Regions from separate parts of the Streptomyces sp. NPDC015144 genome, predicted to be linked through region 2. Evidence: riboswitches for the same ligand, from Rfam matches in the RefSeq annotation. Region 2 holds a riboswitch; each other region holds the start of a gene.
The links. Region 2 has a riboswitch for thiamine pyrophosphate ahead of thiC (phosphomethylpyrimidine synthase ThiC). Riboswitches for the same ligand answer to the same signal wherever they lie in the genome.

Region 1 (3,941 bases), on a different contig from region 2:
AGAAGCGGTAAGAGCTGCTGGGAAGCGCACCGATGGTGGCATGCCTTGCGGGCGCGCGGTTCCCCACCTGGGGCTTTTACCTGTGGTAGAGCCATGACGCCGGGCCGTCTGTGGGCCGTCGAAGGGTTGCCAGTGACAACCGGTGACGACCAATGACGACCGGCTCCGCGTAGCCGTCGCCTGGCCTGAGCTGGGCGACGGCCCGGAGGACCACGGCGTGTCTGCGACACTGGATGAACCATGCCTAAGCCCGGAGAACTCACTTTCGTCGCGCCCCGCGGAGCCAAGAAGCCGCCGCGGCACCTCGCCGACCTCACGCCCGCCGAGCGCAGGGAGGCCGTCGCCGCGATCGGCGAGAAGCCGTTCCGCGCCCAGCAGCTCTCGCAGCACTACTTCGCGCGGTACACGCACGACCCCGCCGGGTGGACCAACATTCCCGCCGGTTCGCGGGAGAAGCTCGCCGAGGCGATGTTCCCCGACCTGATGTCGGTGGTCCGCCACATCAGCTGCGACGACGACACCACCCGCAAGACGCTCTGGAAGCTCCACGACGGGACGCTCGTGGAGTCCGTTTTGATGCGCTACCCCGAGCGCGTGACGATGTGCATTTCCTCGCAGGCGGGCTGCGGGATGAACTGCCCGTTCTGTGCGACCGGGCAGGCCGGGCTCGACCGCAATCTGTCCACCGCCGAGATCGTCCACCAGATCGTCGACGGCATGCGGGCGCTGCGGGACGGGGAGGTCCCCGGCGGTCCGGCCCGGCTCTCCAACATCGTCTTCATGGGCATGGGCGAGCCGCTCGCCAACTACAACCGGGTGGTCGGCGCGATCCGTCGGCTGACCGACCCGGAGCCGGACGGACTGGGGCTCTCGCAGCGGGGGATCACGGTCTCCACCGTGGGCCTGGTGCCGGCGATGCTCCGCTTCGCCGACGAGGGCTTCAAGTGCCGGCTCGCCGTGTCGCTGCACGCGCCGGACGACGAACTGCGCGACACCCTCGTGCCGGTGAACACCCGCTGGAAGGTGGCCGAGGTGCTGGACGCCGCGTGGGAGTACGCGGAGAAGTCCGGCCGTCGCATCTCCATCGAGTACGCGCTCATCCGGGACATCAACGACCAGGCGTGGCGCGGCGACCGGCTGGGCCGGCTGCTCAAGGGCAAGCGTGTACACGTCAACCTGATTCCGCTGAACCCCACGCCCGGCTCCAAGTGGACCGCCTCGCGGCCCGAGGACGAGCGGGCCTTCGTCGAGGCGATCGCCGCCCACGGCGTGCCGGTGACCGTGCGGGACACCCGGGGCCAGGAGATCGACGGGGCCTGCGGGCAGCTGGCGGCGTCCGAGCGCTGAGTGCGCCGGGGGGTGTCCGGTCCGGTGGAGGACGGCCGGAACGGACACCCCCCGGGGTGGCCGTCGAGGCCCGTGTACTCTGTGCCCGAAATCAACTTCATATTCCGACAGGGGAGCGCCACAGCGCTGAGAGTGCGGCACCGAGGACAGGTCGGCCGCAGACCCTCTGAACCTCGCCCGGGTCATTCCGGGTAGGAAGTTCGGTCATCAACTCATGCTGTTGCGCCCTGCCCGCTTTCCGCGGGTGGGGCCGCGTCTCTTCCTGGCCAAAACCCAGGAGGAATCCACAATGAGCACCACACACAGGACCGGCCGGCTCGCGGTCTCGGCCCTCGCCGCCGCGGTCGGCGTCACCGCACTCGCCGGATGCGGAGGCTCCGACGACACGTCCGCCGGCTCCGGCGGCACCAAGGGCCCCGGCTCCAAGACCGTGACGCTGGTCAGCCACGACTCCTTCAACGCCTCCAAGGAGGTCCTGGCGGAGTTCACCAAGGAGACCGGCTACACCGTCAAGGTACTGAAGAGCGGGGACGCGGGCGTCGCGCTCAACCAGGAGATCCTGACCAAGGGTTCGCCCCGGGGCGATGTGTTCTTCGGCGTCGACAACACCCTGCTCTCCCGCGCCCTCGACAGCGGGCTCTTCACCCCGTACGAGGCCAAGGGCCTCGACCGGGTCGCGAAGGACACCGTGCTCGACGCCGAGCACCGGGTCACCCCGGTCGACACCGGCGACATCTGCGTCAACTACGACAAGAAGTACTTCGCCGACAGGAAGCTGGCACCGCCGGCCAGCTTCGACGACCTGGCGAAGCCCGCGTACAAGAACCTGCTGGTCACCGAGAACGCCGCGACCTCGTCGCCCGGCCTCGGCTTCCTGCTCGGCACCGTCGCGGCCTACGGCGAGGACGGCTACCAGGACTACTGGAAGAAGCTCAAGGCCAACGGTGTCAAGGTCGTCGACGGCTGGGAGCAGGCGTACAACGAGGAGTTCTCCGGTTCGGCGGGCGGCAAGAAGGCCAAGGCAGACCGGCCGCTCGTCGTCTCGTACGCCTCCAGCCCGCCCGTCGAGGTGTTGTACGCGAAGCCGCAGCCGGCCCAGGCCCCGACCGGCGTGGTCACCGGCGCCTGCTTCCGGCAGATCGAGTTCGCCGGGCTGCTGGACGGGGCGCCGAACGAGAAGGGCGGCAAGGCCCTGCTGGACTTCCTGATCAGCAAGAGGTTCCAGGAGGACATGCCGCTCAACATGTTCGTGAACCCGGTCTCCGGGGACGCGAAGCTGCCGGAGCTGTTCACGAAGTTCGGCGCGACGGTGGACCGGCCCGGGACCGTCGCCCCGGAACTGATCGCCAAGAACCGTGAGCAGTGGGTCCAGTCGTGGTCCTCGCTCGTCGTGAAGTAACGAGGACCGCGGGACGCGGGCCGGGACCGGGCGGCGGAGCCGTGCGCCCGGCCCGCGGTCCGGCCCTGCGGCGGGGCGCGACGCGGTTCGGTCTGATGGCCGTGCCCGTCGCGTTCTTCGCGCTGTTCTTCGCCTACCCCGTCGCCGCGATCGTCGGCCGGGGGCTGAAGACGGACGGTGTCTGGCAGTTCGGGCGGATCGGCGAGGTGCTGGGCCGGCCGGAGATCCGCGAGGTGCTCTGGTTCACCTGCTGGCAGGCGCTCGCCTCGACCGCCCTGACCCTGCTGATCGCGCTGCCCGGCGCCTATGTCTTCGCCCGCTTCGACTTCCCCGGCAAGCAACTGCTGCGGGCGGTCGTCACGGTGCCGTTCGTGCTGCCGACCGTCGTCGTCGGGACCGCCTTCCTGGCCCTGCTCGGGCGCGGCGGATTCCTCGACGAACTCTGGGGCGTACGGCTCGACACCACCGTCTGGGCGATCCTGCTCGCCCATGTCTTCTTCAACTACGCGGTGGTCGTCCGCACGGTCGGCGGGCTGTGGGCCCAGCTCGACCCCCGGCAGGAGGAGGCCGCCAGGGTGCTGGGCGCCGGACGGTTCGCCGCCTGGCGCCGGGTCACCCTGCCCGCGCTGGCCCCCGCTGTGGCCGCCGCCGCGCTGATGGTCTTCCTCTTCACCTTCACCTCCTTCGGGGTCGTGCAGATCCTCGGCGGTCCCGGCTTCGCCACCCTGGAGGTGGAGATCTACCGGCAGACCGCGCAGCTCCTCGCCCTGCCGACCGCCGCCGTGCTGACCCTGGTGCAGTTCGCCGCGGTCGGTGCGATCCTCGCCGTGCACGCCTGGACCGTCCGGCGCAGGGAGAGAGCTCTGCGCCTGGTCGACCCGGCGCGCACGGCGCACAGGCCGCGCGGTGCCGGGCAGTGGGCGCTGCTGGGCGGGGTGCTGCTGACCGTACTGCTGCTGATCCTGCTGCCCCTCGGGGTGCTCGTGGAGCGCTCCGTGAACACCGGGGACGGCCATGGGCTCGACTACTACCGGGCGCTGGGATCGGCGGACGCGAGCGGCGGTACGTTCCTGGTCGCGCCGCTCGAAGCGGTCGCCAACTCCCTCCAGTACGCCTTGGTCGCCACGGCCATCGCGGTGGTGATCGGCGGGCTCGCCGCCGCGGCGCTGACCCGGCGGGCGGGCCGGCTGGCGCG
Region 2 (3,941 bases):
CCGCGCCCGCGTAGGCGAGCACCAGCGTGTTGACGACCGAGGCGATGTGGTCGCGGCCGATCCTGATCCCTGCCCGGTAGAGGTCCCGCACACCCAACGTCGGGTTCGCCTGGTGGAGTTCCCAGACCGCCGACGTCTGGGTGACGGTCACGTCGTCGAGCACGCCGAGCGAACCGATGATGACACCGGCCAGCAGCAGCCCGCTCATGTCGATGTGCGGGTAGAGGCCGTGGATGAGACCGGTGTCGTCATCGGTGTTGCCGCTCAGGCTCGCCCACCCGATGAAGAGCGACCCGAGCAGCCCGATCAGCAGCAACGAGACCAGCGTGCCGACCACCGCGACCGAGGTGCGGGCGGTCGGGCCGTGGCACATGTAGAGCGCGATCAGCATGATCGCACTGGACCCGACCACCGCGACGAGCAGCGGATTCGAACCCTGGAGTATGGCCGGGAGGATGAAGAGGGTCAGCACGGCGAACGACACGGCCAGCGCGATCAGCGCCATCACCCCGCGCATGCGCCCCACCGCGACCACGACCAGCGCGAAGACCCCGGCCAGCAGGGTCATCGGGAACTTCCGGGCCACGTCCGTCACGGAGTACTGGAGCTCGTGGGGCGCGTCGGGGGCGTACGCCGTCACCACGCCCTGCCCCTCGCGCAGTTTGCGCGGTGAGTCGGGCTGGACGATCTCGGTGAAGGTCCGCCCCTTGTCCCGGCCGGTCGTCACCTCGATCGTCGCCTTCTCGCAGAGCCCCCGCTCCTTCCCCGCGTCCGGCGCGGTGGAGCCGTCGAGCGGCGTCTGAACAGCGTTCACGTCCTTGCAGTTCACCTTGGTGACGGTCACCACCTTTCCCTGCTGGGTCTGCCGGTCGAAGCCGACGCCGGTCCGCTCGTGCGGCGGCGTGCCGCCCGGCCAGAGCGCCACCAGACCGACGAGAACGGCGGTGGCGAACGGAATCAGTACGGCCGCGATGACCTTCCGCAGATGCCGGGAACCGGGTGCCGCGGGGCCGTGGCCGTGAGAATGGCCGTGGGAGTGGTCGTACGCGGATCCGGGCGGCTGGTCGTTCGTTCGGCCGTGCGTTCTGTCGTGGGGTACGCCCTGAGACCGGGCCTGTGGTTCGTGGTCCGTGTGGGGAGAGGTCACCGGCCGATCATCGCAAGAACGGCCGGGCCCTCTGTTCATCGCGCCGGACGGGGCGCTAGCGTGGAGGAACCTTTGCACACGCGGGAGCTCGGAGCACCGGGCTGAGAGGGCGCTGACATCCGTACGTCCGTACGGGACAGGCTGCGCCGACCGCCGAACCTGTTACCGGGTAATGCCGGCGTAGGGAGTAGGTCTCATGACCACATCGGACGCACGCACGCCTGCCTCGGACCAGAGCGTCGAGGCCGGGAAGTCCATCGGCTGGCACAAGGGATACGTCCAGGGCTCGCGCCCGGACCTCCGGGTGCCGGTCCGCCAGGTGCACCTCAGCAACGGCAAGGCCGTGACGCTGTACGACACGTCGGGTCCGTACACCGACCCCGCGGTCGACACCGAGGTCCGTCGCGGACTCGCACCGCTGCGGGAGAACTGGATCACCGCCCGCGGCGACACCGAGGAGTACCCCGGCCGCCCGGCCCGTCCCGAGGACGACGGGCTCAGGCACACCTCGCCGCGTGGTGGGCTGCGCAACCTCGACGCGGTTTTCCCCGGACGCCCGAGGCTGCCGCGCCGCAGCGGCACGGGCCGCCCGGTGACCCAGCTCGCGTACGCCCGCCGGGGCGAGATCACCCCGGAGATGGAGTACGCGGCCATCCGGGAGAACGTCGAACCCGAGGTGGTGCGCGAGGAGATCGCGGCCGGCCGGGCCGTACTGCCGGCCAACGTCAACCACCCCGAGACCGAGCCGATGATCATCGGCAAACGGTTCCTGGTGAAGGTCAATGCCAACATCGGCAACTCCGCGGTGACTTCCTCCATCGAGGAGGAGGTGGAAAAGATGACCTGGGCAACGCGCTGGGGCGCCGATACCGTCATGGATCTGTCCACCGGGCGCAACATTCACACCACCCGTGAGTGGGTTCTCCGTAATTCACCCGTTCCGATCGGTACCGTCCCGCTCTACCAGGCACTCGAAAAGGTGGACGGTCGGGCGGAGGAGCTGACCTGGGAGATCTACAAGGACACGGTTGTCGAACAGGCCGAGCAGGGCGTCGACTACATGACCGTCCACGCCGGCGTACGCCTCCCGTACGTACCGCTGACCGCGCGCCGCAAGACCGGCATCGTCTCCCGCGGCGGCTCGATCATGGCGGCCTGGTGCCTCGCGCACCACAAGGAGTCCTTCCTCTACGAGCACTTCGAGGAGCTCTGCGAGATCCTCGCGAGCTACGACGTGACGTACTCGCTGGGCGACGGCCTGCGGCCCGGATCCATCGCCGACGCCAACGACGAGGCGCAGTTCGCCGAGCTGCGTACGCTGGGCGAACTGAACGCGGTGGCCAAGCGGTTCGGCGTTCAGACCATGATCGAGGGGCCGGGCCATGTCCCGATGCACAAGATCAAGGAGAACATCGACCTCCAGCAGGAGATCTGCGAGGAGGCGCCGTTCTACACGCTCGGCCCGCTGACCACCGACATCGCGCCGGCGTACGACCACATCACTTCGGGCATCGGCGCGGCGATGATCGCGTGGTGGGGGACGGCGATGCTCTGCTACGTCACGCCGAAGGAGCACCTGGGCCTGCCGAACCGGGACGACGTGAAGACCGGCGTCATCACGTACAAGATCGCGGCGCACGCGGCGGATCTCGCCAAGGGGCACCCGGGGGCGCAGGACTGGGACGACGCGCTCTCGGACGCCCGTTTCGAATTCCGCTGGGAGGACCAGTTCAACCTGGCCCTCGACCCGGACACGGCACGGGAGTTCCACGACGAGACGCTGCCGGCCGAGCCCGCGAAGACGGCCCACTTCTGCTCGATGTGCGGGCCGAAGTTCTGCTCGATGAAGATCTCCCAGGACATCCGGCGTGAGCACGGAGGCACGGCGGAGGAGATCGAGGCGGGCATGGCGGAGAAGTCCAAGGAGTTCGCGGCGAGCGGGAACCGGGTGTACCTGCCGATCGCCGACTGACCGCCCGCTGAGCCGTCGTGCTCCGGGCGGCTGTCGTCCGGAGCACGACGGGTTGCCGCCGAAGTTCCCCCGTCCGGTGGCGGGGCTCGGCGCGGGCCCCGGGGACGGACGGGCCGAAGAGCGCGCGGAGTGATCCCTGCCCGCCGGCCGCCGCCCGCCGGCCGGCGATCAGTCGCGCTCGTGGTCGGGGCCGCCGAAGTCGGGGCTGGTGAAGTCCGGCGAGGTGAAGCTCGGGCGGGGGCTCGTCGTCGAGACGTCGTCGGGGCTGGTGAACCCCGGCGCGATGTGGCCGACCTTGGGGATGCGGTTGGCCGAGCGCCGGGGTGTGCGCCGGGCGCGCCCGGCTTCCGGGTCGGCGAGCGCGTCCCGGAGGAACGGCAGGATGCCGCGCTCCAGCAGGGCGTGGCGCCAGGCCTCCCGGGCCCGTGCCACGTCCTCCGGCAGCTCCTCCTCCAGCTCCTCGACGGGCTGCGGCTCCGACGCGTCCCGCAGCGCGGTGACCATCAGCCCGATGGCGGCCACCACGATCGCGACGGCCATCAGCACCGCGAAGAACCATCCCGCCGTGATCAGGGTGGAGGAGATCCGCGGCGGGTCGTCGAGCATCCGCAGCAGGTAGCCGATCAGCAGGAGGACGAGGGCGGCGGTACCGGCGAGGACCGGCGCCAGGACCGTGAGGGCGGCGCCCACTCCGGCGCTCGCTCCGGGGCGCCGCCCCTGCTCGGGCGGAGGCGCCCCCTGTCCCGTCCCGTCGTCGCGCAGCTCGGCGCGGGCCCGTACGTAGTGCGCGTACTCCGTGGCGGCGGTGGCGGTGATCATCTC
Region 3 (3,941 bases), on a different contig from region 2:
TGGAGCGGGCGCCGACGGGCTGCGAGGGGGCGGGCCGCGGGGCCCGCCCCCTCACCCGCTCACGCGGGGCCCGCGGTCAGACGGCGAGCGCCTGGGCGCGGCGCTTCACCTCCGTACCGCGATTCTCGCTCAGTGCCTGGGCCGGGGTGCCCGGCAGGGTCGGGTCGGGGGTGAAGAGCCACTCCAGCATCTCTTCGTCGTTGTAGCCGTCGTCCTTCAGGAGCGTCAGGGTGCCGGCGAGGCCCTTGACCACCTTGTCGCCGTCGATGAAGGCGGCGGGCACCTGGAGCGTCCGGTTCTCACCGCGGCGCACGGCGATCAGCTGGCCCTCCTTGACCAGCTGGCGCACGCGCGTCACCTCGACACCGAGCATGTCGGCGATGTCGGGCAGGTGGAGCCAGGCGGGTACGAGAGCATCGGTCTTCGCGTCAATCTCGGTCACAGGGACAAGCCTGCCATCCCGCACCGACAGCCGACACCCGGACTCCGCCCTTCAGGGCCGCGCTACCGCAGCGCCGCCGACTTCAGCGGTACGGCGGGGTCGGCCACCGCCCCGGGATCCAGCCGCGTTCCCGCCTCGATGAGCTTGCGGCCCTGCGCCAGGTCGCGGGGGCGCCCCACGGCGAGCACCGCGACCAGCACGCCGTCGCGCAGCCAGCACACCGACCAGGCGGGGCCGGCCGGATCGCCGCGCCACAGCAGGGTGTCGGCGCTCCCGTGGTGGCCCGCGTACTGGACGAAGCGGTCGAACTGCTCGGACCAGAAGTACGGCACCGGGTCGTAGACCGGCGGCGCGGGGGCGTCGTCCGAGGCCCCCGCGGCCAGGATGTGGGCGGCGGCCGTGCGCGGGCCCTGGAGGGCGTTGTCCCAGTGGTGGACGAGCAGGCGCTCGCCGTAGCGGGCGGAGGGGAAGGAGGCGCAGTCGCCGACCGCGTACACATCGGGCAGCGAGGTGCGCAGCGCCTCGTCGGCGGTGACCGATCCGTCGGGGCCGAGCGCGATGCCGGAGCCGGCCAGCCAGCCGGTGGCCGGGCGGGCGCCGATGCCGACGACGACGGCTCCGGCCGGGATCGTCCGGCCGTCGGCGAGGACCACCCGGCCCTGCTCGACGCGGTCGACGCGGGTGCCGGTGAGGAGTTCGGCGCCGCTGTGCGCGTACCAGGCGGCCATCGGGGCGGCGACCTCGGCGGGCAGCGCGCCGGCGAGCGGGCGGTCGGCGGCCTCGACGACGGTGACCGCGCAGCCGGCGGCGCGGGCCGCGGTGGCGAACTCGGCGCCGATCCACCCCGCGCCGACGATCACCACGTCGTGCTGCTCGTGGAGGACCGGCCGCAGCCGGGCCGCGTCGTCCAGGGTGCGCAGCAGGTGGACGCCGGAGACGCCCTCGGTGCCGGGCAGGACGACCGGTTCGGCGCCGGTGGCGATCACCAGGACGTCGTAGGGGACGGCGCCCGCCCCGGTGTCCAGCTCGTGCGCGTCCGGCCGCACTCCGGTGACCTCGACGCCCAGGCGCAGTTCGATGTCCAGCGCCTCGAAGTCGATGTCGAACGCGGAGCTCTCGGCCGTGCCGAGCAGGACCGCCTTGGACAACGGGGGCCGGTCGTAGGGCTGGTGGGGCTCGGCTCCGATCAGCACGACCGGGCCGGTGAAGCCCTGCTCCCGCAGGGCCACCGCGGTCTGCACCCCGGCCATGCCCGCGCCGACGACCACGACGCGGCGCCCGGTCCGCCCGTCCGGCTGCTCTGACTGCTGCTGCTCGCTCACCCGTGACACCTTACGCATCTGATGATCAGTCAGGAAGGGGCGGGTTCTCGGCCCCGGCCGGGACGGGGTCTAGGCTGACCCCCGTAGAGCACTCGCGGGAGCCCGGACGCACCGGGCTGAGAGGGAGGCTGGCCGGCCTCCGACCGTACGAACCTGATCCGGGTCATGCCGGCGAAGGGAGGGGCTGGAAGCCCATGCGTTCCCCTCGGAACGGAAGCGGTTACGACGTCCTCGTCATCGGGGGCGGGATCATCGGTCTGGTGACCGCCTGGCGGGCCGCCCAGCGCGGTCTGCGCACCGCGGTCGCCGACCCCGAGCCGGGCGGCGGGGCCGCCCGGGTGGCGGCCGGGATGCTGGCCGCCGTCACCGAGCTGCACTACGGCGAGGAGCTGCTGCTCGGCCTCAACCTCGCCTCCGCCGCCCGGTATCCGGCCTTCGTGGCCGAGCTGGAGGAGGCGAGCGGGCGGGAGACCGGTTTCCGCGCCTGCGGCACCCTGGCCGTCGCGCTGGACTCCGACGACCGCGCCCATCTGCGGGACCTGCACGCCCTGCAACGGCGTTCGGGGCTGGAGTCGGAGTGGCTCACCGGCCGGGAGTGCCGCCGGCTGGAGCCGATGCTGGCCCCGGGGGTGCGGGGCGGTCTGCGGGTCGACGGCGACCACCAGATCGATCCGCGCCGGCTGGCCGCCGCCCTGCTGACCGCCTGCGAGCGGGCCGGGGTGGTCTTCCACCGCGAACGGGCGGTGCGGCTGGCCGTCACGGGCGGCCGGGCCGCCGGGGCGGTGCTCTCCGGGGGTACGGAGCCGGCGGCCGACCAGGTCGTGCTGGCCGCGGGCAGCCTCAGCGGCCGACTGCCGGGGGTGCCCGAGGAGGCCGTGCCGCCGGTCCGGCCGGTGAAGGGCCAGGTGCTGCGGCTGACCGTGCCCGCCCGGTACGCGCCGTTCCTGAGCCGGACGGTCCGGGCCGTGGTCCGGGGCAGCCACGTCTATCTCGTACCGCGCGAGAACGGCGAGCTGGTCGTCGGCGCCACCAGCGAGGAGCTGGGCTGGGACACCACCGTCACCGCGGGCGGCGTCTACGAGCTGCTGCGGGACGCCCACGAACTGGTCCCCGGCATCACCGAACTGCCGCTCACCGAGACCCTGGCCGGTCTGCGCCCCGGCTCCCCCGACAACGCCCCGCTGCTCGGCCCCACCACCCTGCCCGGCCTCCACCTCGCCACCGGCCACCACCGCAACGGGGTGCTGCTCACCCCGCTCACCGGGGACGTCATGGCCGAGTTCCTCACCGGCGGCGAGCCGCCCGAGCAGGCCCGCCCCTTCACCCCGCGCCGCTTTCCGCCCGCCGCCTCCGGGAGCCCCGCCGCGGCTCCCGGAGCCTCCTCCGTACGTCAGGAGCAGCCCGCATGACCGAGCCCGTACACCCTTCCGCGCCGCTCTCCGTGTCGGTGAACGGCGCGCCCCGGCCCCTTGCCCCGGGCACCACCCTGGAGGCCCTGGTCGCCACGTTGACGGCGGCGTCCTCGGGGGTGGCCGCCGCCGTCAACGAGACCGTCGTCCCGCGAGGCCGGTGGGGCGCGACCGCGCTGGCCGACGGCGACCGGGTCGAGGTCCTGACCGCGGTCCAGGGGGGCTGACCGTGTCCGACGACGTCTTCGCCCTCGGTTCCGCCGTCCTAAGCTCCCGGCTGATCATGGGGACGGGCGGGGCGCCCAGCCTCGACGTGCTGGAGCGCTCGCTGATCGCCTCCGGCACCGAGCTGACCACGGTCGCCATGCGCCGCCTCGACCCGACGGTGGGGGGCTCGGTGCTCTCCGTCCTGGAGCGGCTCTCGATCCGGGTGCTGCCGAACACGGCGGGCTGCTTCACGGCGGGCGAGGCCGTGCTGACCGCCCGGCTGGCCCGGGAGGCGCTGGGCACCGACTGGATCAAGCTGGAGGTGGTGGCCGACGAGCGGACCCTGCTGCCCGATCCCGTCGAGCTGCTGGACGCGGCGGAGATCCTGGTGGACGAGGGGTTCACCGTTCTGCCGTACACCAACGACGATCCGGTGCTGGCCCGCCGCCTCCAGGACGTGGGGTGCGCCGCGGTGATGCCGCTGGGCTCGCCCATCGGCTCCGGGCTCGGCATCCGCAACCCGCACAACTTCCAGCTGATCGTGGAGCAGGCCCGGGTGCC

Region 1: linked by a shared signal. The riboswitch ahead of ACF08W_RS22575 (thiamine ABC transporter substrate binding subunit) and the one ahead of thiC (phosphomethylpyrimidine synthase ThiC) in region 2 are both predicted to bind thiamine pyrophosphate.
Region 3: linked by a shared signal. The riboswitch ahead of thiO (glycine oxidase ThiO) and the one ahead of thiC (phosphomethylpyrimidine synthase ThiC) in region 2 are both predicted to bind thiamine pyrophosphate.

Annotation. Positions count from the first base shown of each region.
Region 1 is NZ_JBIBUU010000013.1:152,644-156,584, forward strand. Features, by position in the region: gene rlmN (23S rRNA (adenine(2503)-C(2))-methyltransferase RlmN) at 241-1,347, shown strand; TPP riboswitch at 1,447-1,563, shown strand; gene ACF08W_RS22575 (thiamine ABC transporter substrate binding subunit) at 1,637-2,746, shown strand; gene ACF08W_RS22580 (ABC transporter permease) at 2,842-3,941, shown strand, end outside.
Region 2 is NZ_JBIBUU010000009.1:240,079-244,019, forward strand. Features, by position in the region: gene ACF08W_RS18210 (YibE/F family protein) at 1-1,186, opposite strand, end outside; TPP riboswitch at 1,218-1,351, shown strand; gene thiC (phosphomethylpyrimidine synthase ThiC) at 1,344-3,119, shown strand; gene ACF08W_RS18220 (hypothetical protein) at 3,288-3,941, opposite strand, start outside.
Region 3 is NZ_JBIBUU010000003.1:274,021-277,961, reverse strand. Features, by position in the region: gene ACF08W_RS07905 (Rv2175c family DNA-binding protein) at 77-442, opposite strand; gene ACF08W_RS07900 (NAD(P)/FAD-dependent oxidoreductase) at 505-1,764, opposite strand; TPP riboswitch at 1,849-1,961, shown strand; gene thiO (glycine oxidase ThiO) at 1,959-3,173, shown strand; gene thiS (sulfur carrier protein ThiS) at 3,170-3,400, shown strand; gene ACF08W_RS07885 (thiazole synthase) at 3,403-3,941, shown strand, end outside.